Regions from separate parts of the Clostridioides sp. LIBA-6822 genome, predicted to be linked through region 1. Evidence: a T-box and tRNA genes for the amino acid it is inferred to sense, from the RefSeq annotation. Region 1 holds a T-box; the other holds one or more tRNA genes.
What was found. A T-box is a leader RNA that pairs with one kind of tRNA and senses whether it is charged. The one in region 1 lies ahead of alaS (alanine--tRNA ligase), so its partner is inferred to be a tRNA-Ala.
Positions count from the first base shown of each region.

Region 2: it encodes a tRNA-Ala, which carries the amino acid that the T-box ahead of alaS (alanine--tRNA ligase) is inferred to sense. The anticodon was not compared.

Region 1 is NZ_CP196995.1:1,378,646-1,395,679, reverse strand. Features, by position in the region: gene ACTG48_RS06745 (AraC family ligand binding domain-containing protein) at 1-219, shown strand, start outside; gene ACTG48_RS06740 (DUF2000 domain-containing protein) at 240-662, shown strand; gene ACTG48_RS06735 (D-alanyl-D-alanine carboxypeptidase family protein) at 827-1,990, opposite strand; gene ACTG48_RS06730 (CD1290 family small acid-soluble spore protein) at 2,044-2,244, opposite strand; gene ACTG48_RS06725 (ribonuclease J) at 2,454-4,130, opposite strand; gene ACTG48_RS06720 (metal-dependent hydrolase) at 4,347-5,084, shown strand; gene ACTG48_RS06715 (Fur family transcriptional regulator) at 5,201-5,659, opposite strand; gene ACTG48_RS06710 (DUF1292 domain-containing protein) at 5,942-6,229, opposite strand; gene ruvX (Holliday junction resolvase RuvX) at 6,307-6,732, opposite strand; gene ACTG48_RS06700 (hypothetical protein) at 6,886-9,057, opposite strand; gene ACTG48_RS06695 (IreB family regulatory phosphoprotein) at 9,067-9,324, opposite strand; gene alaS (alanine--tRNA ligase) at 9,349-11,988, opposite strand; T-box leader at 12,056-12,295, opposite strand; gene mnmA (tRNA 2-thiouridine(34) synthase MnmA) at 12,438-13,517, opposite strand; gene ACTG48_RS06680 (cell wall-binding repeat-containing protein) at 13,667-16,501, opposite strand; gene nifU (Fe-S cluster assembly scaffold protein NifU) at 16,826-17,034, opposite strand, start outside.
Region 2 is NZ_CP196995.1:4,395-21,428, reverse strand. Features, by position in the region: gene ACTG48_RS00105 (3H domain-containing protein) at 1-127, opposite strand, end outside; rRNA gene rrf (5S ribosomal RNA) at 254-370, opposite strand; rRNA gene ACTG48_RS00095 (23S ribosomal RNA) at 485-3,381, opposite strand; tRNA gene ACTG48_RS00090 (tRNA-Ala) at 3,693-3,768, opposite strand; rRNA gene ACTG48_RS00085 (16S ribosomal RNA) at 3,824-5,326, opposite strand; tRNA gene ACTG48_RS00080 (tRNA-Ile) at 5,437-5,513, opposite strand; tRNA gene ACTG48_RS00075 (tRNA-Leu) at 5,525-5,613, opposite strand; rRNA gene rrf (5S ribosomal RNA) at 5,619-5,735, opposite strand; rRNA gene ACTG48_RS00065 (23S ribosomal RNA) at 5,936-8,832, opposite strand; rRNA gene ACTG48_RS00060 (16S ribosomal RNA) at 9,115-10,617, opposite strand; gene ACTG48_RS00055 (SigB/SigF/SigG family RNA polymerase sigma factor) at 10,799-11,572, opposite strand; gene ACTG48_RS00050 (ATP-binding protein) at 11,572-11,979, opposite strand; gene ACTG48_RS00045 (STAS domain-containing protein) at 11,983-12,300, opposite strand; gene ACTG48_RS00040 (hypothetical protein) at 12,312-12,572, opposite strand; gene ACTG48_RS00035 (YtxH domain-containing protein) at 12,572-12,868, opposite strand; gene gyrA (DNA gyrase subunit A) at 12,937-15,363, opposite strand; gene gyrB (DNA topoisomerase (ATP-hydrolyzing) subunit B) at 15,383-17,034, opposite strand, start outside.

The DNA.
Region 1 (17,034 bases):
AAATTAAAAGGTATTACACCATATAGATACTTAGAAAATATACGAGTAAATAAGGCTAAGAGACTTTTGGAAAAAGGGGTAGAACCTATAGATGCTGCCATACAGACAGGATTTGTAGACCAAAGTCACTTTACAAATTTCTTTAAGAACTTTATTGGTCTTACACCAAAGCAGTATCAAAACATATTTATAAACAATGACAAAAACAACTTTAAATAAAACGAAAAGGGGAATTAAAAATGGAAACTAAAAATTCAAAATGTGTTATGGTAATAGATGAAAATTTACCAATGGGAATTATATCAAATACAGCAGCTATAATGGGAATCACACTAGGAAAATATGCACCAGAAACTGTTGGTTCAGATGTGATTGATAAAACAGGAAATAGTCACTTAGGAATAGTCGAACTTCCTGTACCTATTTTAAAAGGAAACAAAGAACTTATAAAAGATTTACGTAAAAAACTATATAGTACTGACTTTGAAGAACTAACTGTTGTAGATTTTTCAGATGTTGCACAAAGCTGTAATGTTTATGATGAGTTTATTCAAAGAATTGCTAATGTACCAGAAGATGAACTACAGTATTTTGGTATAGCAATCTATGGAAACAAAAAGAAAGTAAATAAACTTACTGGTAGCATGCCTTTACTTAGATAAATATTAAATAATATTTTAAGTTTTATATATTTTTCTAACTCTCTATAAAAAACATAAAATTATAAAATCCTTCTATAAACAATAAATAAAAATACCCCTATAGTAAATAATTCTATACGGGTATTTTTTATGTGGATTATGGTTGTATATCATTTGGTAATTATTTATATCATATTATCAATTATTCTTTGAAGCATTTGTAGATAGCTTGCCTTATTTATATCTTTAGTATTTATTAATTCCACTTCGCCTATTACTTTTTTATCCTTACATATCTTTATCTTTCCTAAAACAGTTCCTTTTTTAATTGGCATTTTAGGATTTTTTACTATTTCAATTTTCTTCTCAAATTCTTTAGAACTTCCTTTTTTGATAAGAGCATTTAAATCTTCCTTAGCAACTAATTTAACTTTGTTTTCATCAGCCTTATCCAATGTAAGTGTTGCTATATTATCTCCTTTACTGCATAGCTTAACGCTTTCATAATTAGCAAATCCATAGTTCAAAAGACTAGATGCATCGTTAAATCTTTCTGGAGAAGTCTCTGCTCCCAAAGTTGCTGCAACCAGATGAGTATTACCTCTCTTTGCAGCTGCTGATAAACAGTATTTTGCTTCTTGAGTAAATCCAGTTTTAACACCAGTTGCTCCTTGATAATGCTTTATAAGTTTATTAGTATTTGCAAGACCTACTGTAACTTGTTTTTTTCCTACTACAACTTTATCCATCCATGTAGTTAAGTATTTACTTATCATTTCATGCTTTAACAGTTCTCTAGACATTAAAGCTATATCATGAGCAGATGTATAGTGATTTGCAACTGGAAGTCCATTTGTATTTGCAAAATGAGTATCATTCATATTTAACTCTTTTGCTTTAGCATTCATTCTATCAACAAATCCTTCAACACTTCCAGCTAAATGTTCAGCCATAGCAACACAGGCATCATTTGCTGAAGCAACAGCTATACCTTTTAATAATGTATCAACCTTTTGAGTTTCTCCTGGCTCTAAGAATATTTGACTACCACCCATACTAGATGCAGTTTCACTTACTTGAACTTCATCATCAAGCTTAACCTTACCTGAATCCAAAGCTTCTACGATAAGTAGCATTGTCATTACCTTTGTTACACTTGCAGGAGGAAGCTTTTTATGAGCATCCTTTTCATATAAAATTTGTCCACTGCCAACATCCATCAAAATTGCTGATTTTGAAGATATATTTAGTTGGTTGGCATCAGCATTTTCCTTATTATTTGCAAAAGAAAAGCTTAAAGGAGTAAACGCAAGTAATATAGCCAAAGCAGTACTAGCTAATTTTTTCATCGATGTCACCTCTTAAAGTTTATTTAAACTTATTTTCTCACATTTAACTTTTTTTATTCTAAATGCCTAGATATACCTTGACCTAAATTTTTTTTCTTCTCAAGCTTTTTAAAATAACCTTCTAAAACACCTTTATTAGATGCATTTTCTATTATTTCAAAAGCATCTTCATAATTCATTCCATATTCTCCTGCTATTTCCATTTTAGTTTGTTTCAAAGCTTTTATAGCATTTTGTCTTGAAATATTATCCATAAGAATCCTCCTATTAGTAAAATTTATATATAATTAGTTTTTACTAATAAAAGATTGTTATAATTGGTATTTTATGTAATACGTATATATTTTCAACATGATAAATTAAAAAGACCTCTTATAATTCTTAAGATAGTATCAATTGGATTTTTGATATTATTTTAAAAATTATAAGAGGTCTAATTTTCAATTTTATAGTTTTTTATATATTACACTTCCATTATTATAGGAAGTATCATTGGATTTCGTTTAGTTTTTTGATATAAATATTCTTTTAAGTTTTCTTTGATATTATTCTTTAAATAAGCCCACTCTTTAATATTTTTCTCTTCACATTCATTTAGGACATTCTTGATTATATCTTTTGCTCCATCCATTAAATCTTCTGACTCTCTTACATATACAAAGCCTCTAGAAATTATGTCTGGACCTGCCAGAACTTTACCTTCATCCTTAGAAATAGTCACTACAACTATCATAAGACCATCTTCTGATAAATGCTTTCTATCTCTTAAGACTATATTACCTACATCGCCTACACCTAATCCATCGACTAGTATGTTTCCTGTTTGTATACGATTTGCTACTTTAGCAGAATTCTTATCTAATTCCAAAACATCTCCTGTTTGCATGACAAAAATATTTTCTTTGTCCATACCAAGTTGTTCAGCTATTTCAGCATGTCTTTTTAACATTCTATATTCACCATGAGCTGGCATAAAAAACTTAGGTCTAACTAATGCATGTATCAATTTTAATTCTTCCTGACAGGCATGTCCAGAAACGTGTATATCAGCTATATCGCTATAAACTACTTCTGCTCCCTTTTCAAATAAGAAATTGATTACTCTTGATATTAATTTTTCATTTCCTGGTATTGGATGAGCAGATATTATAACTAAATCGCCACTCTTTATTTCTACTTTTTTGTGTTCTGAAAAAGCCATTCTAGCAAGAGCTGACATAGGTTCACCTTGTGAACCAGTTGTTATTATCACTAATTCACTATCTTCATATTTGCATATATCATTTAAATCTATAAGCATATCATCAGAAATATCTAGATATCCTAATTCTTTTGCAACTCCAACTACATTGACCATTGAGCGACCTGATATAGCAACTTTTCTATTAAACTTTTCAGCTGTATTTATTATTTGTTGTAATCTGTGTATGTTGGATGCAAACGTAGCAACTATAATCCTTCTGCCATTTCCTTTTGCAAATAATTCATCAAGACCTACTCCAACAGTCTTTTCAGACATAGTAAATCCTGGTTTTTCTGCATTAGTACTATCAGCCAGCATTAAAAGAACTCCTTTTTTGCTTAACTCACAGAGTCTATGCATATCCATAACATCACCATCAATAGGAGTCAAATCAATCTTAAAGTCTCCTGTGTGGTATATTATACCTTGGTCTGTGTGTACTGCAATAGAGTAAGCATCTGGTATACTATGATTATTTTTCAAAAACTCTACTTCCATGTTATCAAGTTTTATAACTTGTCTTGGAGTTATGACATTTAACTTAACATTATTCATCTTATGTTCTTTAAGTTTCACTTGTATAAGACCTATACTAAGTCTTGCTCCATACACAGGTACATTTATTTTCTTTAATATATATGGAAGAGCCCCTATATGGTCTTCATGTCCATGTGTAATAAATATACCCTTTATTTTATCCCTATTTTTGACTAAATAAGTTATATCTGGTATAACTATATCTACCCCTAACATTTCATCTTCTGGAAAACTAAGTCCAGCATCTATAACAATTATTTCATCTTTATACTCAACAACAGTCATATTTTTTCCAACTTCGTTAAGTCCACCTAAGGCCATTACCTTTATCTTATTGGTGTTCTTTTTGAACAATTGCATCATCTCCTTCTGTCTATTTAATTTTTTAACACGTTCTACAATCCTAAATAATATCAAATCACGCACTCGCTACCAGTTATTCTTATTGTACCATAATTCGTATCATATTTTAAGCTATATTTAAAATACATTTAACGTATTATTTTGACAAACCTATTTTATTTTGATATCCTCTAAATATTATATAATTTAATATCGGATATTTTAGGAGGATTTATGCGTGGTAAAACTCATTGTGCAATAGGAATCTTAACAGCTATCCAAACGTCTTTGATATTTAAAATTCCTATATCTTTAGTTGACATTTTAGTTTCAGCTACTTTCGCTGTACTGCCCGATTTGGATAAATCTAATTCTATGGTCTCAAATTTTATTCTAAAAAACAATATATCCAAATACATATATAGAATTTTTATATATGCTGTTAATATTATTATTTTCTTTATTTCAATAAATATAAATGATAATTTTTATTTAAGTGCAATAATTACATTTATTGCAATTATAATTATTGAAGCAAAACTAACCCACACGTTTCTTAGAAAAGTTTTTCTATCATTAATATTTATACTATTAGCTATATGCTTATACATCATAGAAGTTGAAATATATTTTACAATTTTTTGTCTAATGTTGTCAATTTTTCCCTGGTTGAAGCACAGAAGTTTTTCTCATAGCATATTTGCAACTATAATAATATATTTTTTACTAAAACAGATAGAATTAATCACTAGTATTAATAATTTATCTTTTTATGGGACACTTGGTTATGCAAGTCATATGTTTTTAGGAGATTTATTTACAAAACAAGGAATACCAATTTTTTATCCGTTAAGCGAGAAAAAAATTTCTTTAGGTTTTTTAACAGTTGGAGGTCCCTTTAGTAATTTTATAGAAAAATCATTCATTTTCATACTTATAGGATTAATTATATTTTCGATATTAAAACTATAAACACTTTGAAAATTATATATTTATATCTTATAACTGATTTATAATAAAAAATGGAAGAATAGCATAGAATATAAAAGTTCTATACTATTCTTCCATTGACATTAAGCAATAGAAGGTTATTCTTCTGAGTCGCTTATTCCATTACACTCATCACATAGTCCATAAAATTTAACATCATGATCAAGTATTTTAAATTTGTACAATGATTGTATCTCTTTTTCTATATTGTCTAAAAGGTCTTCTTTAGCTTCCATTATCTTTCCACAATTTTTACAAATAAGATGATGATGATTATGACAGTCTTCTTTATGTAGACTAATCTCATATCTTATACATCCATCGTCTAAGTTTAGTTTTGATATTAATCCTATTTCATCTAACAACTGCATTGTTCTATATACAGTAGCTAAACCTATCTCAGGACAGTCAACCCTAACTAAATCATAGATTTCTTCACTACTTAGATGTGAATGGTCATGTTTAAGCAATATTTCAACTATTGCTCTTCTTTGTGGCGTAATCTTAAAACCAGTTTCTTTTAACTTGTCTTTTAATAAATCCATTGTGTTTGCCATAACATCACCCTTACTATTTTCAATTGATAATCTTTATTAAATAATATTGTAATTGATAATTCATTTTTTGTCAAGACATTTGAAAAAATTTAATTTATTCTCACAATATAAATATATACCCATAAAAGATATATTATTCACCAAAATCTATAATTTTTTTAATATTTTTAATAAAAAATAAAAAAACAGATACATACTACAAATGCTTTTTATAATTAATAAATCTTAATTATAGCAAATATAATAAATATCTGAATTTTTATATCAAACTTAATTCTTTATCTAGTTAAGTCCATTTGAGTCATCTTCATCGTAATTTAAACCTTCTTCTTCCATTATAGCAGTATATACAGCTACAACAGTTTCGTACTCTTCATCACTTTCTAAAGGTATTAATATTTCACCTTCTTCGTCTTCATCAATTCTGAAGATTAAAGCTTCTTCAGCCTCTTCATCATCTAAAGGCATTAATATTGCATATTCTTTTCCTTCTGCTTCTAATGTTAATATTATTTCAAATTGGCTTTCAACGCCATTTTCGTCTATTAAATTTATTATATTTTCTTCCATAATGTCATTCACCTCAAATTTATTTTTATTTTTATTATTTATATTATATATCATAAGTATTCAATTTTATAGCTCTTTTATGAATTTATTTTAAAATCTAAATATCCTTGCAAAATTATTACTGCTGCTAACATATCTATAACCTTTTTTCTTTTTTGTCTACTTACATCTGCCTCTAATAGAGATCTTTCTGCTGCTACTGTAGAAAGTCTCTCATCCCAAAAATCTACATCAAGACCAGTTTCTTCTTTTACTAACTCACAAAACTTGATTACTTTTTCTCCTTGTGGACCTAGAGTTCCATTCATATTTTTTGGCAATCCTGATACAATTTTATTTACTTGCTTTTCTTTTATTATTGCTTTTATTTCTTCAATATCTTTTTTCTTACCAACTCTTCTTATTGTTTTTACACCTTGTGCAGTTAATCCCATTAAATCACTCACAGCAACTCCAATAGTTTTATCACCAACATCAAGCCCCATTATTCTTCCGTCTAACATATTGCCTCCTCTGTTTATTTATATTCTACAAGTTAAATACATATTATCAATCATAAAAATTGCAATATGATTTTTCGATGTAAACTGTTCAGTTTACATTAGTAATCATATTGCATTTTTTATTTAAATAGTATATAAACAGTAAAAAATTCTTTAGTTATTTTTTTCAAATATTATCATATTTATACTTATTATTATAAGTGGTATAAGTATATATATAGATGCTGTAGATGCCGCAACTATACCAGAATCGTTAACTAAAAGAGTAATTATACAACCAACCATAGATGCAATAAAACCTTTAAATAAGATTGGGAAGTTGTTCATTATCTTCCTAAAGTGTCTAGATGGCTTGAATATAAGTACTGCAATTACTCCAATTCCTACAAGTAAAATATTTACCCATACACTTGTCTGTGCTAATTGCATATTCATTTGAATTTTTCTTCCAAATGTCTGCAATATCTCTCCTGGCCCATTTAGGAAAATTCGCTGTACAAACATACCTAAATGAGATTCACTACCTGAAACTATATCTAAAGCTGCAAATGCACAAACGACAACCACAGCTGAAATAGCCAGTAATAGGACTTTCTTAAAGTCTAATTTAATATCATATATAAGCATTATAAACAACAAATATGCTACACATTCTGATATAGCTCCACCAACATTTGCCCCCATTGAAGGATATGCACTAGTTATAAGTATTATTAATGAAAAAATTACAACAAGTGCTTTAGAGACCTTCTTATAATGTAATAGTACTGCTAAACCAAATACTGCACTTGCTATAGTTACACCTTCATATTCATTTCCTACTCCATAGTATCTAGCTCCAATAACAGCATCATAACTCATTATGTTATTTTGCATTAAATATGTTCCAAATACAGAATCTATAACTATGACCAAAATAGTAAGTGTCGCAAAAAATCCCATGTGTTTTATATCATTGTCTTTAAATAATTTTCTACCCAGTAAGTATAATATTAATGTAGTAGCAAATATCCCTAGAGATATTGAAAGTGGAGTTTTAAAATTCATCAAAGGAGCTAACATAAATGATAGTGGCATTATTATACCCAATTTTATAAACTCTTTAAGTACTTTGAATACACGCTCTTTATGTGGCATGTGATTTCTAAAGAAAACTGCAAACATTGCAATTACCCAAGAGGCAGATATCACTCCTACAAATCCATTTATAATACTTGACCTTATTGAAGATATAGATACTATCCTTTCATAAAGTGATTTCAGATAACTGGCATTGTCTTCTTTGTTTACCAAAGTGTAACTTCTGCCTACCATCTCTTTATTTTTAAGACCAAATTCATTTAATATATCTACTCCAACATCTAGATTTGCAACAATCCCAGCCTTTCTTGTTGTGGCCGATTCCAATAGACCTTTCCCTTCTCCACTAAATTTTATTATTGGAGAAAGTCTTCTTTTATTTTTATAATCTAAATCGCTTGGGAATGCACTTGATATATAAACAGTGTCATTTTCTCCAACCATAGAAAATACTTGTTCAAGATATTTATTTATATTTTTTACAATGTTTTTCTTCATTGTAGCATAAGTATTATCATTTAGGTTCAATCTATACATATCTAATCTATATGTATCTCCAAGTTCCACAAATATAGCATCGCTATTATTATAAGATTTTTTAGTCTCATCTAGTAACTTATTATAGTCTGTAGACATTCCAAATGGCATTTTAGAATCTTTCTTGTTAATATCATCAATATTACCTGAATCAATTCTTCCATATTGGTCCATAGCAACTAAACATAGATTTCTATTTTTAATTACTTGATTATTTTCAATAATGTCAGAATTTCCAATCACAGATGTCTTTAAACCATTTTCAGATAAAGTTTTCCCTAATGAACCTAAGTTTGCTCCATACTCTCCATACTCAAGATTTTCGTTTATAGATTTATTAATACTTAAATCATTTATTTCTTTAGCCTTTTGACCTGTTGCAACTTCAAAAACTTTAGAAGTATCTTGGTCTACTTTTTGAAAATTGATATAGTCTTCAGTAGTTACACTAGCTCTTGTTCCTGCACCCATACTTGCATAAGACCTTCTATCGTCAGTACCTTGATCCCCTCTTATATTCATGAGAGCTATATAACCTCTCTTTTCTAACTCATTTTTTAAGATTGGAATATTCATCATACTTCCAAGATTAGTCCTATTCATATCAATAAATATAACCTTGCCTTTTTCTTCAGCAAAACTATAGCTGACAGTTGATACAAAAATCATAATGACTACCGCAAACAATGACATAATCTTTTTTCTCATTTATTTGACCTACTTTCTATTCAGATAGTGCGTGATTACTTCTTCAAGTATCTCATCTCTTTCAAATTTTTTAATTATAGCTCTTGCATTTTTATGACTAGTTATATAGCTAGAATCACCAGAAAGGAGATACCCTATAATTTGATTTATAGGGTTATATCCTTTTTCAACTAGTGCTTTATATACAAAATCAATAGTGTCTCCTACACTCATTCTATCCTCTGGTATCCCTTCAAATTTCATAGTGTAGTCTAAATCTTTTTCCAAATTAAAAACCTCCTTAAGTGAATGTTATTTAACTTGTGTCTTAATAACCTCACTTGCATAGCTTAAAGCTTGGTCAACCTTAGATACATCACTAGCTCCTGCTTGTGCCATATTAGGTCTTCCACCACCTTTTCCTCCAGCTATTTTTGCAACTTCTCTAACAATATTACCTGAATGTATTCCCTTGTCTAATACATCTTTAGTGGCAGTAACTACAAAGTTAACTTTATCATCTACTACATTTGCTAGTACCACTACACCAGAACCAAGCTTATCTCTTAGATTATCTGCTGTTTCTCTTAGTGTATCCATGTCCATACCTTCAAATTTATTAGTTATTAAATTAACTCCATTTACTTCAACTTTAGAATCAAAAATAGAATCAGCTGATTGTAAACTCATCTTAGCTTTCATATCATGTAATTCTTTAGATAAATTTTTATTCTCTTCTAATAAAGAGCTTATTCTTTGAATTAAATTATCTTCCTTAGATTTTAAGCTTACACAAACTTCAGAGATAATACCGTCTCTTTCTTTTAGATATTCATAAACAGCTTTTCCTGTTATTGCTTCTATTCTTCTTACACCTGCTGCTACTCCACCTTCAGATAATATCTTGAACATTCCTACTTGAGAAGTATTTGTCAAATGAGTTCCTCCACAAAGTTCTGTAGAATAATCTCCCATAGAAACTACTCTTACCTCATCACCATATTTTTCACCAAATAGTGCTGTAGCTCCTTTTTCTTTAGCTTCCTTTATATTCATAATATCACATTTTATGTCTAAAGACGCTAAAATAACATTATTTACTTTTTCTTCTATTACTTTTAATTCTTCATTTGATATAGCTTCAAAGTGAGTAATATCAAATCTAAGTCTTTCTGGAGTAACTAAAGAACCAGCTTGATTAACATGGTCTCCTAATACTTCTTTTAATGCCTTATGAAGTAAATGCGTAGCACTGTGATTTCTTGCAGCTGCCATTCTAATTTCTCCATCTACCAGTGTCTTCACTTTATCTCCATTGCTTATTTTTCCTGATTTTATTACACCTATATGTTTTATACTATTATTAGCTCCTTTTTTAGTATTTAGTACTTCTACAACTAGGTTTTCATTAGTTATTAATCCACAATCTCCAACTTGTCCTCCACCTTCAGGATAGAAAGTAGTATTGTCTAGTACTATAGATACCTTATCGCCTTCTTTTGCACTTTGAACTAACTCATCGTCTTTAACTATAGCTTCAATAATTCCTTCTCCATATATTTCAGTATATCCATTAAACATACTATCAACTGTAGATTCTAATTTTGATAGAGGGTCTTCCTTCCAACTTTCTCCATCCATATTTCCTCTCGCATTTCTAGCTCTTTCTTTTTGTTTTTCCATTTCTTCATTAAAAGCTTCTTCATCTACAGATAAATGTTCTTCTTCTAAGATTTCTTTAGTCAAGTCTATTGGGAAACCATAAGTATCATATAATTTAAAGGCTTCTTGACCACTTAAAACAGTTTTTCCTTCACTTTTTAATACTTCTATATAAGAATTTAATATTTCTGTTCCTTGGTCTATAGTTTCATTGAATTTTTCTTCTTCTATACCAACTACTTTTTTAATATAGCTTTCTTTTTCAACTAAAACTGGATATGCTTTATCATTTACTTTTATAACTTCATCTATTAGTTTCTGTAAAAATAATTCTTTTACACCTAATAATTTACCATGACGAGCAGCACGTCTAAGAAGTCTTCTAAGAACATATCCTCTTCCTTCATTTGATGGAAGTACTCCATCGCTAACTAAGAACGTTACAGCCCTTATATGGTCAGTTATTATTCTTAGTGATATATCATTTTTTGGATTCTCTCCATATTTTACTCCTGTTAATTTCTCAACTGCTTCTAATATAGACTTAATTGTATCTACTTCAAAGATAGTATCAACTCCTTGCATGATACATCCCATTCTTTCAAGACCCATACCTGTATCTATATTTTTACTTTCTAATAAGCTATAGTTTCCTTCTTCATCTCTATCAAATTGAGTAAATACATGGTTCCAAAATTCCAAATATCTATCACAATCACAGCCTGGTTTACAATCTGGATTATCACATCCATACTCTTCTCCTCTATCAAAATAAATTTCTGAACAAGGACCACAAGGACCTGTACCTATTTCCCAGAAATTATCATCTTTCCCAAGTCTAACCATTCTTTCTTCTGGGAAATTCATTTCTTTTGCCCATATATCATAAGAATCATCATCTTCTTCATATACAGTTACCCAAATCTTATCTTCTGGTATATTTAACCATTCTGTAACAAATTCCCATCCCCATTTAATTGATTCTCTTTTAAAGTAATCTCCAAATGAAAAGTTACCCATCATTTCAAAGAATGTAGCGTGTCTTGCAGTTATACCTACATTTTCTATATCTCCTGTTCTTATACATTTCTGAGATGTACACATTCTTACATTTGGAGGTACTTCTACACCTGAAAAATAGTTTTTCAAAGGTGCCATACCTGAATTTATAAGTAATAAACTCTTGTCATTGTTTGGTACTAAAGAATAACTATTTGCTACATAATGACCTTTTGACTCAAAAAACTCTAAAAACTTACTTCTTATTTCGTTTAATCCCATCTTTTCCATATTATGTTCCTCCTAATAAATTTTATTTTTTCGTTTAAATAAAAAACCTCGTCCCTATAAATAAATTTATAGGGGCGAGGACAATCGCGGTACCACCCTAATTATCATAAAAACTATGATATCTTCGGAAAACCTTAGCTATAACGTAACTACCGTCAATCTCTACTTATATATTCTTTACATAATATAAATTGTTCAAGATTGCTACTAAAAGGCTGCTTCAAATATTGTATTCTAAGGGCTTCCAGCATTTTCCCTCTCTCTGTAAGACATCAAATATTTTACTATTCCTTATCACTGTATTTGCTTTTTAATTAATATACTAATTATATTACTAAATTTTACAAAATTAATCAATACTATATTTCCATATACAATAAATTTATTTTATAAACTTTATTCCACTTTAATATACTTTATTGTTTATTTTTTTAATTTTTTAGATGTTTTTATAAACTTTTCTCAATTATTCCTCCACCTACTACAACGTCTCCATCATACATTACTACAGATTGACCTTTAGTAATAGCCCTTTGAGCTTCATCAAAAACTATTTTAATAGTATCTTCTCCTATTTTGTGAATAGTCGCTGGTGATGGTTTTGCTGAATATCTTATTTTTGCTTGAACTCTTAGTGGTTCTTCTAATTTATCTATTGATATAAAGTTAACATCTTTTGCAATAAGTTCTTTTTTAAACAATTCTTCATTATCTCCAAGAATTATAGTATTATTTATTGGATTTATATCTATTACAAACATTGGTTTCCCAAAGGTAATTCCAAGCCCTTTTCTTTGACCTATTGTATAGTATAGTATACCCTTGTGTTTTCCAAGTATATTTCCTTTAGTATCTACAAAAAAACCTTCTTCAATACGCTTTTTAGAATGTTTTTTTACATAATTTGCATAGTCATTATCTTTAACAAAACAAATTTCCTGACTATCAGGCTTATTGTGGACTGCCATTCCCATTTCTTTAGCAATTTCTCTTACTCTATCTTTTTCATAATCACCTATTGGCAATAAAGTATGTTCTAGTTGTTCTTGTGTAAGATTATAAAGTGCATAAGTTTGGTCTTTTTTATCCGTAACAGATTTTTTTAGCAAATATCTTCCTGTACTTTCATCCTTTTCTATCTTTGCATAGTGACCTGTAGCCACATAATCACAACCTATTTGTCTAGCTTTCTTATAAAAATCATTAAATTTTATATGCTTATTACAAGCTATACAAGGATTAGGAGTTTTTCCTTCTAAATATTCATCTATAAAATAATCTATTACTTTTTCTTTAAATACTTCTCTAAAATTTAGAACATAAAATGGTATACCTATTTTATTTGCTACTCTTCTAGCATCTTCAACTGCTGATAAAGAGCAACAACCACCTTCATTTTCAACATCGTCATCATCTTGCCACAATTTCATAGTAACACCAATGACATCATAACCTTGTTGTTTTAAAAGATATGCAGCTACAGAGCTATCCACTCCTCCACTCATACCTATCATTACTTTTTTATTCATAAACAAATTTCACCTCATCTTTTGCATTACTTATTATTATACCATATAGAGCAAGCATTGTATTTATTTAAAATATAGCTTGCTCTATTTTCTAAAAAAAATAATATTATTAAGTAATTTTAAAAGATTTAAGGTTAATTTTTTATTTACTAATTCTTAACTACATCTACTGATGCTGTTGTTTCTGTTATTATTTTATTAGAATTACTAACATCAACTAGCTGTATTTTTACTTTATAAGTACCTTCTGTATTTCCAACTAGATAAACTGGTGTTGTTGCATCTTGTAATGAAAATCCTTCCATTGGACCCCATCCTGTGTTTACTATGTTAAACCAATTTCCATTGCTATCTTTGGCAATTAATTGTATTCCACCTAGACCTGCTGAACCATCTCCCTCTTTTATTTTTACTCTTACATTCTGATAATCATTTTTACCTTTGTTTAACGTAATCTCTACTGGTGTTCTATTTTCAGTATTTTCAAATTTAGGTATACTACCATCTTGATTTTCATCTATTTTATTTTCTTGTGTTATATTAACAAGTTCATTCATAGTGATAGAAGCTTTGCCCCAAGTAGCAGTTTTTGAATCTTGTGATAGTTTACACTCTCCAAATCCATTAACAACAACTTTATCTTTATCATAATCATCTGTTTGTATTGGAGTATATTCACTTATATTACAATTATCTGTCAAAGTTAAGTTTGCATTAGTTTCACTTACAACTCCATCAGCTTTTACATATTCTACATTTACTCCATACCATCCATTTCCACTTGTTCTAAGATTTGAAGCTGTTACTGATGAGCCATTTACTATTAGACCTGCACCCTTATTGTTATTCAAAGTTACATTATTTAATTTAATATTTTTTGATAAATAAACATGCATTCCTGATTTATTTATCCTATCAGAATCTAAACCAGTTACTTTTAGATTGTTTATTTCTACATTATCTATTCTGTCTAACGTCACTATATTTTCATATCCTGGTATAGTATCAGTAAATTCTGCAGATTTTATTAACTCAGCATCATTAATGCCATTTATAATTATTTTTTTATTTATAACAATTGGCTTTTCGACATTTATTTGTCCATCTATTTCCCATATTTGACCATCTTCTTGTAAATCAAGTGCTTTTTCTAATGTAGCAGTATTATTAATTTTTATTGTCTCAACTTTAACAGGTTCAGCTACTTTTACTGTAATACTTGGTAGTGATAATCCTTCTGATAGTTTATATCCATTTGCTAAATTGGCCTTGAATACATATGTTCCTGATGTTGTAGGACTATACTCTGGTGTACTTTTCCAGGTTACCCCTACTTTAGTATTAGCTACTCCAGATACTGTTGCTGATAGCTCTTTTGGTAAGTTTAGTCTGCTTAACTCTGTTCCATTTTCTACATTTTGAATTTTTATTGAATCTTCAAGTGCTGTTATTGATGTTATCAATTTGTCTTTTACAGACGAACCACCACTTGAACTACCTCCACTTGATGAAGAACCTCCAGATGAACTTCCACCTGGTTTAGTACCATCTATACTTGGACTCTGAGAACCTTCTACTTTATCAGTTATTGTTCCTTCATTTTTTATATTTGTTCCTGTTGCATCATTTTTTATATTTGTTATTTTACCATTATTCTTAACTACAACATTACTAGAATTATTTTGTATCTCTACTTTTTCTATTTTTGCTCCACTTTCATTTATTATTGTTCCACCTTTACTGTCTTTAACTAATACTTTACTTATTGTCCCTTTATTAACTATATCTGCATTTGGAGCAGTTACTACTATAGTCCCTGTATATGTACCGTTTAAATTTACAGAAATTGAATTATTAGTACTTAATGATAAATCATTTGATATAGTTCCTGATGGCTTAACATTTATAACATCATTTGCATCAGCCTTAACTAAGGCTGTTTTTAATTCTTCTAAGTTTTTAACTTCATATACTGTTGTAGATTGTGATTTTTTTATTTCAGAAAAAGCATTTTCATTACCTGAGCCTCCAACCTGTGTGATTGTTTTTAAGCTTTTAGTATTCAATACTTTTTCTTGTTCTTTATTTAACTTGTTTCCAACTAAAACTACTGGAGAATTATTTTTTGCTGCTAGTGAACCTACTGCTAGTGAGTCTATAAGGTCACCTTGTTTATTCATACCATCTTTTGTTATATATGCATTTTTCAACTCTTTTGTCTCGTATAGACCTCTTATAGCAGCAGCATTAGTTTCATTTCTATCATTTCCTGACAATCTTTTAGGACTAGGTAAAGTATTTTTTGTTGCTTCTGAGATTGACTTTACACCACCAATTACATAAGATGTTTTTATACCTTTATCTTTTATAAATTGACTCGATAATTTTATACCCTCATTTGGACTAGAAAGTATTATTGGCATTTTATTTTGAGCTGCTGCTGCTCCTACACTTACTGCGTCAGCTAGACCTTTTTCACCATTAACAACAACTATTTTTGAAATATTACTAGTAGTTTTTCTTCCAAGAGATTCATCTAATTTTTTAGCTAATTCTAAAGATGTTTGATACCTATCATTTCCAGATATTCTTTCTGTATCAATTTTTAGAGATTTTAATTGAGCTTCTACTTCTGAACCTAGAGTTTTTACTCCACCTATTAAGTATACTTTTTCGGCTTTTAATCTTATTATTTCAGCCTTCGTTCTATCATCTAATTTATTATTTTGTGTTAAAAGAATTGGTGCATTTTTAGAGCTTGCAAAAGGAGTTGCAGTCAATGCATCCACTATAGTATTATCATTTACTAATATTACATTTTTAGATGTATCCCATCCTTTTTTACTTATTTGTATAGCAGTCTCCCATCTACCAGAACCTTTAAGTGTGTCACTGTTCGTTTGAGCATTTGATATGCTTACTGTTACACTGCTAACTACTAATGATATAGTAAGAATTACTGCTATTTTCTTTGGTACTTTCATAATTTTTCCCCCTAATAGTGTTTTAATTTGAAATGTGCCTTTTTCACGAAAATAGCATTTTTAGATAATTTCTTGGAAAATATATTTATATATGAAAACCTTCTAAACGATTGATTTGCTGGGATTTATTATATTCTTATTGTTTAGAGATTATAGAAGTGTATATTTTTTATTATTAGATTAATTTATAAAACGGGTTAAAACAAGGAATCTGGGCAATAAAAAATAGCCATTTTCGTGAAAACGGCTATTTTTCTTTACTACATCATTATACACTTTTTTAAAATTGTTTTAAACCAATTTTTGGAAAATTATTCCTTATTTTTATTCTTCTTCCTCAACATCATGGTCATGAGCATCATCTATAACATATCCATCTAATTCTGGTATATGAATATTATTCTTTTGAGCATAATCTATAAGAGCTGCTTTTACAGCTTGTTCTGCTAAAACTGAACAATGCATCTTTACTGGTGGTAAACCATCTAAAGCTTCAGCAACAGCTTTATTTGTAAGTTCTAATGCATCTGCTA
Region 2 (17,034 bases), 1.4 Mb from region 1:
GGGCTATATCTTGTACTATTACTTGTCTACTTACATTTAATATCTCAGCTAGCATTCCACCTTTTACAGGGCACTTAGATTCTTTTAAAATATCTATTAATTTGCTTCTTCTTTCATCAGAATTCATATTACACCTTCTTTCTAAATCAAAAACTTTACCTATACTATATAATTCTATATTTTATCTTATTATAAATCAATATTGACTTTATATTCTATTTAATCTTAAATTTTATTGCAAATAAAAAAGATTACGTGGCTACGTCCTACTCTCCCAGGCAGTTTCCCACCAAGTACCATCAGCGCTAGAGAGCTTAACTTCTGTGTTCGGAATGGGAACAGGTGTATCCTCTCTGCTATTGTAACCACATAATCTCTATGCTTAATATATCTATTAAGTTATTAGAATCTAGTAATACTAGTTTCTTTAGAGTTAGCACTCTAAAAACTACACATATATTTTACTGAATGAACATCAAATAATTTGGTCAAGTCCTCGACCTATTAGTATCGATAAGCTAAATACATTGCTGCACTTACACCTTCGACCTATCAACCAGATAGTCTTTCTGGGGTCTTACCCTTGCGGTGGGAAATCTTATCTTGAAGTTGGCTTCGCGCTTAGATGCTTTCAGCGCTTATCCATTCCGTACATAGCTACCCAGCCATGCCCTTGGCAGAACAACTGGTACACCAGAGGTACGTCCATCCCGGTCCTCTCGTACTAAGGACAGGTCTTCTCAAATTTCCTACGCCTGCGACGGATAGGGACCGAACTGTCTCACGACGTTCTGAACCCAGCTCGCGTACCACTTTAATGGGCGAACAGCCCAACCCTTGGGACCTACTACAGCCCCAGGATGTGATGAGCCGACATCGAGGTGCCAAACCTCCCCGTCGATGTGGACTCTTGGGGGAGATAAGCCTGTTATCCCCAGGGTAGCTTTTATCCGTTGAGCGATGGCCCTTCCACGCAGAACCACCGGATCACTAAGTCCGATTTTCATCCTTGCTCGACCTGTATGTCTTGCAATCAAGCTCTCTTTTGCCTTTACACTCTACGTACGATTTCCGACCGTACTGAGAGAACCTTTGAGCGCCTCCGTTACCTTTTGGGAGGCGACCGCCCCAGTCAAACTGCCCACCTGACAGTGTCCCAAGACCAGATTCATGGCCTATGGTTAGAGTCCCAGTACTACAAGGGTGGTATCCCAAGGATGGCTCCGCCAAAACTGGCGTCCTGGTTTCAAAGCCTCCCACCTATCCTGTACATGTAGTACCAAGACCCAATGTCAAGCTACAGTAAAGCTCCATGGGGTCTTTCCGTCCTGTCGCAGGTATCCGGCATCTTCACCGGAATTACAATTTCACCGAGTCTGTTGTTGAGACAGTGCCCAAATCGTTACGCCTTTCGTGCGGGTCGGAACTTACCCGACAAGGAATTTCGCTACCTTAGGACCGTTATAGTTACGGCCGCCGTTTACTGGGGCTTAAGTTCACTGCTTCGATTGCTCTAACAGATCCCCTTAACCTTCCAGCACCGGGCAGGCGTCAGCTCCTATACATCGTCTTGCGACTTAGCAGAAACCTATGTTTTTGGTAAACAGTCGCTTGGGCCTATTCTCTGCGGCCACCGGATGGTGGCACCCCTTATCCCTAAGTTACGGGGTCATTTTGCCGAGTTCCTTAACAACAGTTCTCTCGCGGGCCTTAGGATACTCTCCTCACCCACCTGTGTCGGTTTGCGGTACGGGTACCTTTAACCTCGATAGAGACTTTTCTTGACAGTGTGAAATCAGCTACTTCGCTACTAAATTTCGCTCCCCATCACATCCCAGCATTATCAAAGCGGATTTACCTACTCTGACTGCCTCAATGCTTGGGCACACATAACCAACAGTGTGCTTAGCTTATCCTACTGTGTCATCCCATCTCTCAAACGGTTATCGGTAGTACAGGAATATCAACCTGTTGTCCATCACCTACGCCTTTCGGCCTCAGCTTAGGTCCCGACTAACCCAGGGCGGACGAACCTTCCCCTGGAAACCTTGGGTTTACGGCCTGTGGGATTCTCACCCACATCTCGCTACTCATGCCAACATTCTCACTCCCATACTGTCCACATGTCCTTACGGTCATGCTTCAACCCGTATGGGAAGCTCCCCTACCCATCATAATGATGCCGTAGCTTCGGTAGTAAGTTTTAGCCCCGGAAATCTTCGGCGCAGGATCACTCGACCAGTGAGCTATTACGCACTCTTTGAATGAGTGGCTGCTTCTAAGCCAACATCCTGGTTGTCTGTGCAATCCCACATCCTTTACCACTTAACTTACATTTAGGGACCTTAGCTGACGATCTGGGCTGTTGCCCTTTCGACTATGAATCTTATCACCCACAGTCTGACTCCCAAGTATAAGATGACGGCATTCGGAGTTTGATAGTCTTCGGTAGGTGCAATACCCCCTAGGACATTCAGTGCTCTACCTCCGTATCTCTCACCTTGAGGCTAGCCCTAAAGCTATTTCGGGGAGAACCAGCTATCTCCGGGCTCGATTGGAATTTCACCGCTACCCACAAGTCATCCCCGAGCTTTTCAACGCTCGTGGGTTCGGACCTCCACGAAATTTTACTTTCGCTTCATCCTGCTCATGGGTAGGTCGCCCGGTTTCGGGTCTACGTCAAGTAACTGAACGCTCAGTTAAAACTCGCTTTCGCTACGGCTCCACACCTTAAGTGCTTAACCTTGCTACTTAACGTAACTCGTTGGCCCGTTCTACAAAAAGTACGCGGTCACACAAGAAATGTGCTTCCACAGCTTGTAAGTGCAGGGTTTCAGGTTCTATTTCACTCCCCTCCCGGGGTTCTTTTCACCTTTCCCTCACGGTACTATACGCTATCGGTCACTAGGTAGTATTTAGCCTTGGAGGGTGGTCCCTCCTGCTTCCCACAGGGTTTCACGTGTCCCGTGGTACTCTGGATCATATCTGAAGTTTTCTCGTTTAACATACAGGACTATTACCTTCTGTGGTGGGTCTTTCCAAACCTCTTCAATTACGATACCTCTTCGTTATGATATGTCCGCAACCCCAATAAAGAAAACTTTATTGGTTTGGGCTATTCCGCGTTCGCTCGCCGCTACTTACGGAATCGAATTTCTTTCTCTTCCTTCAGGTACTTAGATGTTTCAGTTCCCTGAGTTCCCCTCATTAAGCTATGTATTCACTTAATGATACTTAGACATTACTCTAAGTGAGTTTCCTCATTCGGAAATCTTCGGATCAAAGTTTACGTGCAACTCCCCGAAGCTTATCGCAGCTTATCACGTCCTTCATCGGCTCCTAGTGCCAAGGCATCCGCCCTGCACCCTTAATAACTTGACCAGTTAAAAAGGTTTGATAGATTAAAGTCTATCAACTTGATAATTTTTAAAAGTTATCAGCTTTATATATTACAAATTAGATGTCATATCACTAAATATATATGCAGTTTTCAAAGTGCTAACGCACAACGCCAACGGATAAATCCCGTTGCTTAAAGTGCTAACGCACGTCGCCAACAAACAAACTTCACATTCGTTCAGTTTATTCTGTTGCTTAAGGTGCTAATGCACAAGGCTTGTATAAAAATAAGCTTAAAGTGCAATGTAAGAGTCTACTAGATAAATCAAAGATTTAAGTAATATGCTCTTAAATGGTGGAGATGAGGAGAGTCGAACTCCTGACCCCTTGCTTGCAAGGCAAGTGCTCTCCCAACTGAGCTACACCCCCAAATATGAAGTTCATAAAGAACTTTCAAAATTAAACAGTAGGCAATTCTCCTTAGAAAGGAGGTGATCCAGCCGCACCTTCCGATACGGCTACCTTGTTACGACTTCACCCCAGTTATTGATTCCACCTTCGACGACTTCTTCCAAAAGGTTAGATAATCGGCTTCGGGCGTCTCCAACTCCCGTGGTGTGACGGGCGGTGTGTACAAGACCCGGGAACGCATTCACCGCAGCATTCTGATCTGCGATTACTAGTAACTCCAGCTTCATGTAGGCGAGTTTCAGCCTACAATCCGAACTGAGAGTAGCTTTAAGGGATTAGCTCCACCTTACGGCTTGGCAACCCTCTGTACTACCCATTGTAGCACGTGTGTAGCCCTAAGCATAAGGGGCATGATGATTTGACGTCATCCCCACCTTCCTCCAGGTTATCCCTGGCAGTCTCTCTAGAGTGCCCAACTTAATGATGGCAACTAAAGACAAGGGTTGCGCTCGTTGCGGGACTTAACCCAACATCTCACGACACGAGCTGACGACAACCATGCACCACCTGTCACCAATGTCCCCGAAGGGAAGTCTCCGATTAAGGAGATGTCATTGGGATGTCAAGCTTAGGTAAGGTTCTTCGCGTTGCTTCGAATTAAACCACATGCTCCGCTACTTGTGCGGGTCCCCGTCAATTCCTTTGAGTTTCACTCTTGCGAGCGTACTTCCCAGGCGGAGTACTTAATGCGTTAGCTGCGGCACCGAGGGGGGTAACCCCCGACACCTAGTACTCATCGTTTACAGCGTGGACTACCAGGGTATCTAATCCTGTTTGCTCCCCACGCTTTCGTGCCTCAGCGTCAGTTACAGTCCAGAGAGCCGCCTTCGCAACTGGTGTTCCTCCTAATATCTACGCATTTCACCGCTACACTAGGAATTCCACTCTCCTCTCCTGCACTCAAGTCTCCCAGTTTCAAGAGCTTACTACGGTTGAGCCGTAGCCTTTCACTCCTGACTTGAAAGACCGCCTACGCACCCTTTACGCCCAGTAAATCCGGATAACGCTAGCCCCCTACGTATTACCGCGGCTGCTGGCACGTAGTTAGCCGGGGCTTCCTCCTCAAGTACCGTCATTATCTTCCTTGAGGACAGAGTTTTACGACCCGAAGGCCTTCATCACTCACGCGGCGTTGCTGCATCAGGCTTTCGCCCATTGTGCAATATTCCCCACTGCTGCCTCCCGTAGGAGTTTGGACCGTGTCTCAGTTCCAATGTGGCCGATCACCCTCTCAGGTCGGCTACTGATCGTCGCCTTGGTAAGCCGTTACCTTACCAACTAGCTAATCAGACGCGGGTCCATCCTGTACTGGCTCACCTTTGATATTTAAGAGATGCCTCTCAAATATGTTATCCCGTATTAGCATACCTTTCGGTATGTTATCCGTGTGTACAGGGTAGGTTACCCACGCGTTACTCACCCGTCCGCCGCTCTTTACCGAAGTAAATCGCTCAACTTGCATGTGTTAGGCACGCCGCCAGCGTTCATCCTGAGCCAGGATCAAACTCTCAAATAAAAGTTTATCAGGCTCAGATACTATTGTTATCAAAATATCTGGCTTTATGGTTTGTTTCTTGTTTTATAAATTAACCTACTGTTTAATTTTCAAAGTTCTTTAAATTATTGTGGTGGGCCATCAGGGACTCGAACCCCAGACCTACCGGTTATGAGCCGGGCGCTCTAACCAACTGAGCTAATGGCCCACAATAATTTGTGGTGCCGAAGACCGGAATCGAACCGGTACGAGAGGTAAGTCCCGCAGGATTTTAAGTCCTGTGCGTCTGCCAGTTCCGCCACTTCGGCACATCACCTGGCTATGTCCTACTCTCCCAGGCAGTTTCCCACCAAGTACCATCAGCGCTAGAGAGCTTAACTTCTGTGTTCGGAATGGGAACAGGTGTATCCTCTCTGCTATTATAACCAGATTATTGTCTAAATTTTCATTTAACTTTTTTCTAAGACAAGTATTATAATAACATCTTTGTCTTATTATGTCAATACTTTTTTTATTCGATTTTTTAGTTTATAAAACTACTAAAAATCTATAATTTTTGACAAGTTTAAACATATAGAGTTAGCACTCTAAAAACTACACATATATTTTACTGAATGAACATCAAATAATTTGGTCAAGTCCTCGACCTATTAGTATCGATAAGCTAAATACATTGCTGCACTTACACCTTCGACCTATCAACCAGATAGTCTTTCTGGGGTCTTACCCTTGCGGTGGGAAATCTTATCTTGAAGTTGGCTTCGCGCTTAGATGCTTTCAGCGCTTATCCATTCCGTACATAGCTACCCAGCCATGCCCTTGGCAGAACAACTGGTACACCAGAGGTACGTCCATCCCGGTCCTCTCGTACTAAGGACAGGTCTTCTCAAATTTCCTACGCCTGCGACGGATAGGGACCGAACTGTCTCACGACGTTCTGAACCCAGCTCGCGTACCACTTTAATGGGCGAACAGCCCAACCCTTGGGACCTACTACAGCCCCAGGATGTGATGAGCCGACATCGAGGTGCCAAACCTCCCCGTCGATGTGGACTCTTGGGGGAGATAAGCCTGTTATCCCCAGGGTAGCTTTTATCCGTTGAGCGATGGCCCTTCCACGCAGAACCACCGGATCACTAAGTCCGATTTTCATCCTTGCTCGACCTGTATGTCTTGCAATCAAGCTCTCTTTTGCCTTTACACTCTACGTACGATTTCCGACCGTACTGAGAGAACCTTTGAGCGCCTCCGTTACCTTTTGGGAGGCGACCGCCCCAGTCAAACTGCCCACCTGACAGTGTCCCAAGACCAGATTCATGGCCTATGGTTAGAGTCCCAGTACTACAAGGGTGGTATCCCAAGGATGGCTCCGCCAAAACTGGCGTCCTGGTTTCAAAGCCTCCCACCTATCCTGTACATGTAGTACCAAGACCCAATGTCAAGCTACAGTAAAGCTCCATGGGGTCTTTCCGTCCTGTCGCAGGTATCCGGCATCTTCACCGGAATTACAATTTCACCGAGTCTGTTGTTGAGACAGTGCCCAAATCGTTACGCCTTTCGTGCGGGTCGGAACTTACCCGACAAGGAATTTCGCTACCTTAGGACCGTTATAGTTACGGCCGCCGTTTACTGGGGCTTAAGTTCACTGCTTCGATTACTCTAACAGATCCCCTTAACCTTCCAGCACCGGGCAGGCGTCAGCTCCTATACATCGTCTTGCGACTTAGCAGAAACCTATGTTTTTGGTAAACAGTCGCTTGGGCCTATTCTCTGCGGCCACCGGATGGTGGCACCCCTTATCCCTAAGTTACGGGGTCATTTTGCCGAGTTCCTTAACAACAGTTCTCTCGCGGGCCTTAGGATACTCTCCTCACCCACCTGTGTCGGTTTGCGGTACGGGTACCTTTAACCTCGATAGAGACTTTTCTTGACAGTGTGAAATCAGCTACTTCGCTACTAAATTTCGCTCCCCATCACATCCCAGCATTATCAAAGCGGATTTACCTACTCTGACTGCCTCAATGCTTGGGCACACATAACCAACAGTGTGCTTAGCTTATCCTACTGTGTCATCCCATCTCTCAAACGGTTATCGGTAGTACAGGAATATCAACCTGTTGTCCATCACCTACGCCTTTCGGCCTCAGCTTAGGTCCCGACTAACCCAGGGCGGACGAACCTTCCCCTGGAAACCTTGGGTTTACGGCCTGTGGGATTCTCACCCACATCTCGCTACTCATGCCAACATTCTCACTCCCATACTGTCCACATGTCCTTACGGTCATGCTTCAACCCGTATGGGAAGCTCCCCTACCCATCATAATGATGCCGTAGCTTCGGTAGTAAGTTTTAGCCCCGGAAATCTTCGGCGCAGGATCACTCGACCAGTGAGCTATTACGCACTCTTTGAATGAGTGGCTGCTTCTAAGCCAACATCCTGGTTGTCTGTGCAATCCCACATCCTTTACCACTTAACTTACATTTAGGGACCTTAGCTGACGATCTGGGCTGTTGCCCTTTCGACTATGAATCTTATCACCCACAGTCTGACTCCCAAGTATAAGATGACGGCATTCGGAGTTTGATAGTCTTCGGTAGGTGCAATACCCCCTAGGACATTCAGTGCTCTACCTCCGTATCTCTCACCTTGAGGCTAGCCCTAAAGCTATTTCGGGGAGAACCAGCTATCTCCGGGCTCGATTGGAATTTCACCGCTACCCACAAGTCATCCCCGAGCTTTTCAACGCTCGTGGGTTCGGACCTCCACGAAATTTTACTTTCGCTTCATCCTGCTCATGGGTAGGTCGCCCGGTTTCGGGTCTACGTCAAGTAACTGAACGCTCAGTTAAAACTCGCTTTCGCTACGGCTCCACACCTTAAGTGCTTAACCTTGCTACTTAACGTAACTCGTTGGCCCGTTCTACAAAAAGTACGCGGTCACACAAGAAATGTGCTTCCACAGCTTGTAAGTGCAGGGTTTCAGGTTCTATTTCACTCCCCTCCCGGGGTTCTTTTCACCTTTCCCTCACGGTACTATACGCTATCGGTCACTAGGTAGTATTTAGCCTTGGAGGGTGGTCCCTCCTGCTTCCCACAGGGTTTCACGTGTCCCGTGGTACTCTGGATCATATCTGAAGTCTTCTCGTTTAACATACAGGACTATTACCTTCTGTGGTGGGTCTTTCCAAACCTCTTCAATTACGATACCTCTTCGTTATGATATGTCCGCAACCCCAATAAAGAAAACTTTATTGGTTTGGGCTATTCCGCGTTCGCTCGCCGCTACTTACGGAATCGAATTTCTTTCTCTTCCTTCAGGTACTTAGATGTTTCAGTTCCCTGAGTTCCCCTCATTAAGCTATGTATTCACTTAATGATACTTAGACATTACTCTAAGTGAGTTTCCTCATTCGGAAATCTTCGGATCAAAGTTTACGTGCAACTCCCCGAAGCTTATCGCAGCTTATCACGTCCTTCATCGGCTCCTAGTGCCAAGGCATCCGCCCTGCACCCTTAATAACTTGACCAGTTAAAAAGGTTTGATAGATTAAAGTCTATCAACTTGATAATTTTAAAAAGTTATCAGCTTTATATATTACAAATTAGATGTCATATCACTAAATATATATGCAGTTTTCAAAGTGCTAACGCACAGCGCCAACGGATAAATCCCGTTGCTTAAAGTGCTAACGCACGTCGCCAACAAACAAACTTCGCATGCGCTCAGTTTATTCTGTTGCTTAAAGTGCTAATTTTGAGTATTCGTAAAAACGAACCCTCAAAATTAAACAGTAGGTAATTCTCCTTAGAAAGGAGGTGATCCAGCCGCACCTTCCGATACGGCTACCTTGTTACGACTTCACCCCAGTTATTGATTCCACCTTCGACGACTTCTTCCAAAAGGTTAGATAATCGGCTTCGGGCGTCTCCAACTCCCGTGGTGTGACGGGCGGTGTGTACAAGACCCGGGAACGCATTCACCGCAGCATTCTGATCTGCGATTACTAGTAACTCCAGCTTCATGTAGGCGAGTTTCAGCCTACAATCCGAACTGAGAGTAGCTTTAAGGGATTAGCTCCACCTTACGGCTTGGCAACCCTCTGTACTACCCATTGTAGCACGTGTGTAGCCCTAAGCATAAGGGGCATGATGATTTGACGTCATCCCCACCTTCCTCCAGGTTATCCCTGGCAGTCTCTCTAGAGTGCCCAACTTAATGATGGCAACTAAAGACAAGGGTTGCGCTCGTTGCGGGACTTAACCCAACATCTCACGACACGAGCTGACGACAACCATGCACCACCTGTCACCAATGTCCCCGAAGGGAAGTCTCCGATTAAGGAGATGTCATTGGGATGTCAAGCTTAGGTAAGGTTCTTCGCGTTGCTTCGAATTAAACCACATGCTCCGCTACTTGTGCGGGTCCCCGTCAATTCCTTTGAGTTTCACTCTTGCGAGCGTACTTCCCAGGCGGAGTACTTAATGCGTTAGCTGCGGCACCGAGGGGGGTAACCCCCGACACCTAGTACTCATCGTTTACAGCGTGGACTACCAGGGTATCTAATCCTGTTTGCTCCCCACGCTTTCGTGCCTCAGCGTCAGTTACAGTCCAGAGAGCCGCCTTCGCAACTGGTGTTCCTCCTAATATCTACGCATTTCACCGCTACACTAGGAATTCCACTCTCCTCTCCTGCACTCAAGTCTCCCAGTTTCAAGAGCTTACTACGGTTGAGCCGTAGCCTTTCACTCCTGACTTGAAAGACCGCCTACGCACCCTTTACGCCCAGTAAATCCGGATAACGCTAGCCCCCTACGTATTACCGCGGCTGCTGGCACGTAGTTAGCCGGGGCTTCCTCCTCAAGTACCGTCATTATCTTCCTTGAGGACAGAGTTTTACGACCCGAAGGCCTTCATCACTCACGCGGCGTTGCTGCATCAGGCTTTCGCCCATTGTGCAATATTCCCCACTGCTGCCTCCCGTAGGAGTTTGGACCGTGTCTCAGTTCCAATGTGGCCGATCACCCTCTCAGGTCGGCTACTGATCGTCGCCTTGGTAAGCCGTTACCTTACCAACTAGCTAATCAGACGCGGGTCCATCCTGTACTGGCTCACCTTTGATATTTAAGAGATGCCTCTCAAATATGTTATCCCGTATTAGCATACCTTTCGGTATGTTATCCGTGTGTACAGGGTAGGTTACCCACGCGTTACTCACCCGTCCGCCGCTCTTTACCGAAGTAAATCGCTCAACTTGCATGTGTTAGGCACGCCGCCAGCGTTCATCCTGAGCCAGGATCAAACTCTCAAATAAAAGTTTATCAGGCTCAGATACTATTGTTATCAAAATATCTGGCTTTATGGTTTGTTTCTTAATATAAATTAACCTACTGTTTAATTTTCAATGTTCGTGTTTATTTCTTTTTCCTTTTTTCAAGGACAAGTAATACTATACCATCTTTAAAACAGTAGGTCAATACTTTTTTTATATTTTTTTATAAATTTTTCTCATATTCCTTTTTTAGCTTTTCTACTACCTTTTTTTCTAGTCGAGAAACAGTCATCTGAGATATCTCTAACTCCTTAGCTATACTAGATTGTGTTTTATCAAAGAAAAATCTGTCTTTAAATATTTTTACTTCTAATTCATTCAAAGTTTTAATAAACTTATTAATAAAATCTTCATACTCTATACTTCCAAAGTTACCTTCTTCTTTTCCTATCTTATCAATAAGAGTTATGTCTTTATCTTCTGAATCATCATTACTTGATGAATCTAAAGACATAGGTTGATATCCATAGGAAGCTTCCATAGCCTCTAGAACATCTTCTTCACTGACTCCAATGTAATCAGCTATATCTTTTACTTTTGGATGCTTTTTATTTTCTTGTTCTAGTTTAATTTTTGCATCACTTATCTTTTTGCTTAGTTCCTGTATTCTTCTTGGTACTCTAAGTGTCCAAACTTTATCTCTAAAATATTTTTTTATTTCTCCTACTATAGTTGGTGTTGCAAAACTGGAGAATTCAAATCCTTTTTCAACATCATATCTATCAATAGCATAAATTAACGCTAATGAAGCAACTTGATATATATCTTCAAAATCAACACCTTTATTTATATACTTCTTAGCTAACAATCTTGCTAAATACAGATGCCTTTCAATAAGAATATTCCTAATATCTACATTTTTATTTTTATTATATAAATTAAATAGCTCTTTTGTATCCATATTTAGGTAATGTGTAGCATTAGCTACATTTTTCATTAAATATCAACTCCTAAATATTTAGTCATTTTTATTTTTGTTCCCTGGTTATGTTCTGATTCAATATCTACATCATCCATTAAAGTTCTAATTATAAATAGTCCAAGACCACTCTCTTTTGGATTCTCTAAATCTGGTGTACTTATTGAGCTAACATCATATCCTTTTCCATTATCCTGAATTTCTATATTAATTGCATTATCTAAAATATTAAATACTATATTGAACACATCATCTTTACTATGCTTTATTGCATTTGTACATGCTTCTGATACTGCTACCTTTATATCTTCTATATCATCTATTGGAAATCCCATCTTATTAGCAATTCCAGACGCTGTTAATCTTATTATACTAACATAATCTGGATTTGTAGTAATTTCCATCTTTATAGTCTCACAAGCCAAAGTCTATCCCTCCACTTTAAATATTTTATCTAGACCTGTTATAGTAAAAATCTTTCTGACATTACTCTTAGGATTTACTATGTATATCTCTTTTTCGTTTATCTTTAATTTTTTCAATACACCTATCATAGCTCCTAAACCTGTTGAATCTATATAATCTAAATCTTTAAGATTAATTTTTACATCTAACATATTTTTTTCTATCAAGTTATGCAAATGTTCCTTTAGTTTATCTGCTGTAGAAACATCAAGTTCTCCATCAAGACAAACATTCCAAAATTTATTTTGAGAATCTAAATTTGACTCTATATTCATAGACATGTAAAAACCTCCTATTTCCTCTTAATAATTTTAAATATATTTCCTATACTCATTATTTTATTAATTACATAAACTATATCATCTATTCCCTTTGATATTGATGATGCATTTTCAACAATATCCTGTATATGTCTTTCATTATAATCTACAATCTTATAAGCCTTTTCAACAACCTTATTTAGGCTATTTAGAGTTTTAGCTAAATAAATTGCTACTATAAGAGCAGAACTACCTACTAACACTGCTCCAATCTGCCACCCCCATGCATTCATTAGTTAACATCTCCCTCGTCATCAAAGCTTTTACTTATTACTATATCTTCTTCAGAAATCTTTATATCTTCTTCATTATTATCATCATCTACTAAATTTATTATTCTCTCTTTGACATCATTAAATGTTTCATGTAGAACTTCTTTTGGATTTTCTTTCACATCATTAAACTTCTCTTTTGTTTCTTTTCTTAATTCAGAACCTTTTTTTGGTGCAAAAAACAGACCAAATACAAAACCTAAAATAGCTCCTATTAATAAAAATCCACCTTTTTTACAACTTTTTTTATTACACATAACAACTACTCCTTTCAATTTTAAATTTTTATCTAAGTACATTATACAAAAAGAATAGGATATTTATCCTATTCTTCTTCAATATTTATTTTGGCAATCGAAACTACATTGACTTCATCATTAGTTTTCATTAATTTAACACCACTTGTGACCCTTCCAAACAGTGATATCTCATTAACTCTTATTCTAATAAGAACTCCATCAGAATTTATAATCATTATCTCATCATCTTCATTAACCATATCTGCACCTACAATTGTGCCAGTCTTCTCAGAGATATTATAAGTTTTAATTCCTTTACCAGCTCTTATTTGGCTTCTATATTCTTCTATATTTGTTCTTTTTCCAAAACCATTTTTACTTACAACTAATACATCTGTACCTTTACTACAAAGGTTCATAGACACAACAAAATCATCTTTACTTAAAGTTATACCTTTTACACCCATTGCTGTTCTACCCATATATCTTATATCATTTTCATCAAATCTTATAGACATACCATCTTTAGTAACTAAAAGTACTTCTTGTTTTCCATCTGTAAGTTCTACTCCAATAAGTTCATCATCATCTCTTAAACCTATAGCAATAAGACCAGATTTATTTATATTTCTAAACTCTTCTCTCTTAGTCTTTTTAACAATACCTTTTTTTGTTGTAAGTAGTAAGTATTCATTTTCATCATTGCCATCTATAGGTATCAATGTAGCAATTTTTTCATCTGCTGATAATTGAAGTAAATTCACTATAGCAGTACCTTTAGCTTGTCTTTTACCTTCAGGTATTTCATATGCATTTAGTTTAAACACTCTACCTTTATTTGTAAAGAATAACAGTCTACTATGAGTAGTTGTAGTTATTAAATGTCTTACAAAATCTTCTTCTCTAGTTGTAAGTGCTGAAATACCTCTTCCACCTCTTTTTTGACTCTTATAAGTATCAGATGGAAGTCTCTTTATATATCCAAAGTGAGTAAGAGTTATTGCTATTTCTTCATCACTTATAAGATCTCTCATATCTATTTCGCCTTCAGCATGTCTTATCTCTGTTCTTCTCTCATCAGAATAATTCTCTTTTATTATTGTAATTTCATCTTTTATTACATTTAAAAGTAATCTTTCATCAGCTAAAATTTCTTTTAATCTATTTATCTTCTTAATTAACTCTTCATATTCAGCATCTATCTTATCTCTTTCTAAACCTGTAAGTCTTTGAAGTCTCATATCTAGTATAGCTTGAGCTTGAATTTCAGTTAACTTGAATTTTTCTATTAAGCCTTGTTTAGCCTCTTGACCTGTTTTTGAAGCTCTTATCAGGCTTATAACTGCATCTATATTATCTAAAGCAATTTTTAATCCTTCTAAAATATGTGCTCTTGCTTCAGCTTTATTTAATTCAAATTTAGTTCTTCTTGTAACAACATCTTCTTGATGTTTAATATAATGAAATAATATTTGCTTAAGATTTAAAACTCTTGGTTGTCCATCTACAAGTGCAAGCATTATTATACTAAAAGTATCTTCCATTTGAGAATGTTTATACAGATTATTTAATACTATATTAGCATTAGCATCTCTCTTTAATTCTATAACAATTCTCATACCATTTCTATTACTTTCGTCTCTTAAATCTGATATACCTTCTATTCTTTTTTCTTTAACTAACTCAGCTATTCTCTCAACTAATTTAGCTTTATTTACTTGATAAGGTATTTCTGTAACTATTATTTGTTGTTTTCCTTTTGGAAGTTCTTCTATAAAAGCCCTAGATCTAACTTTAACTTTTCCTCTTCCAGTTCTGTATGCTTCTGCGATACTCTCTTTCCCCATTATAATTGCAGCTGTAGGGAAATCTGGACCTTGCACAAATTTTATTAAATCATCTACACTACACTCTGGATTATCAATTAAATATATCGTTGCATCAATTACCTCAGCTAAGTTATGTGGAGGTATTGAAGTTGCCATACCAACAGCTATCCCATTAGAGCCATTTACTAATAAATTAGGATATCTTGCTGGTAGTACTGAAGGCTCTTTTAATGACTCATCAAAGTTTGGTTTAAAGTCTACAGTTTCTTTTTCTATATCTCTTAATAACTCTAATGATAATTTACTCATTTTGGCTTCTGTATAACGCATAGCTGCTGGTGAATCTCCATCAACAGAACCAAAGTTACCATGACCATCTACTAAAAGTGCTCTAGTTGAAAAGTCTTGAGCCATTCTTACCATTGCATAATAAACAGCAGTATCTCCATGAGGGTGGTACTTACCTAAAACGTCCCCAACAATACGAGCTGATTTTCTGTAAGGTTTATCTGGAGTTAAATTTAATTCACTCATTGAGTATAATATTCTTCTATGAACTGGCTTTAAACCATCTCTAACATCAGGAAGAGCACGTCCAGCTATAACACTCATCGAATAATCAATATATGACTTTTTCATTTCTTCCGCTATTTCAATAGGGAGTATTTTGTTATTTTCTTCCATGTATACTAATCCCCTCTCTCTATATATCTAAGTTTCTAACAAATCTTGCATTTTCTTCTATAAATTCTTTTCTTGGAGCTACTTTATCACCCATAAGCATTGAAAATACTTCATCTGCAATTGCAGCATCTTCTACAGTTACTTGTAATAAAGTTCTTGTATCAGGATTCATAGTTGTATCCCATAATTGCTCTGCATTCATCTCTCCAAGACCTTTGTATCTTTGAAGCTCTGCACCATTTCTTCCAATTTCATCTAATAATATATTTAATTCTTTATCTGAATAAACATAATGTTCCTTTTTTTGCTTTGTAACTTTATATAAAGGTGGTTGTGCTGCATAAACATATCCCTCATCTATAAGAGGTCTCATATATCTAAAGAAGAATGTTAATAATAAAGTTCTTATATGAGCTCCATCTACATCGGCATCGGTCATAATTATAATTTTATGGTATCTAGCCTTATCTATATCAAAATCTTCTCCAATACCACAACCATAAGCTGTTATCATATTTTTTATTTCATCTGAAGATAATATTCTATCTAGTCTTGATTTTTCAACATTAAGTATCTTCCCTCTTAATGGAAGTATAGCTTGACTATTTCTATCTCTACCTTGTTTAGCTGAACCTCCCGCTGAATCCCCTTCGACTAAGAATATTTCACTTTTAGCAGGGTCTTTTTCTGCACAATCTGCAAGTTTTCCAGGTAAAGATGTGCTTTCTAATACACTTTTTCTTCTTGTTAACTCTCTTGCTTTTTTTGCGGCTTCTCTAGCTCTTTGTGCTCTTAAAGCTTTATCAACTATGATTCTTGCTGTTGCTGGATTTTCTTCTAGGAAGGAACCAAGTTCATCAACTGTTACACTATCAACTAGACCTCTCATAAAACTATTACCTAGTTTTGTTTTAGTTTGACCTTCAAATTGAGGTTCTGGTAATTTAACTGATACTACTGCTGTAAGACCTTCTCTTATATCTTCACCAAGTAAGTTAACATCATTTTCTTTTAAAAATTTATTTCTTTTAGCATAATCATTTACAGTTTTGGTAAGAGCCGCTTTAAATCCACTTAAATGAGAACCACCTTCATGTGTATTTATATTATTTGCAAAAGAATATATGTTCTCTGTGTAACCATCTGTATATTGCATAGCTAGTTCGACAAAACAATCGTCAACCTTTTTATCTATATAAACTATGTCGTCATGTATACCAGTTCTAGATTTATTTAAATACTTAATATATTCTACCAAACCACCTGTATAGTGGAATTCTTTTCTTTTTTGTTGACCTTCCCTTTTGTCTTCAAATACTATTTTTATCCCTTTATTCAAAAAAGAAAGTTCTCTAAGTCTATACTCCAATGTTTCATATTTGAATTCTATTTCATCAAATATTGTCTCATCTGGCATGAACTGAATCATGGTTCCTTTGTCTTGTGATTCTCCAACTACTTCAAGTTTAGATGTTGGTAATCCTTTCTCATATGTCTGCTTGTATACTTTTCCATTTAAATAAACCTCTGCTAGCATCCATTTTGACAGTGCATTAACTACAGAAACACCAACTCCATGAAGACCTCCAGATACTTTGTATCCTCCGCCTCCAAACTTTCCTCCTGCATGAAGATTAGTTAGTACTGTTTCTAAAGTCGATTTACCAGTCT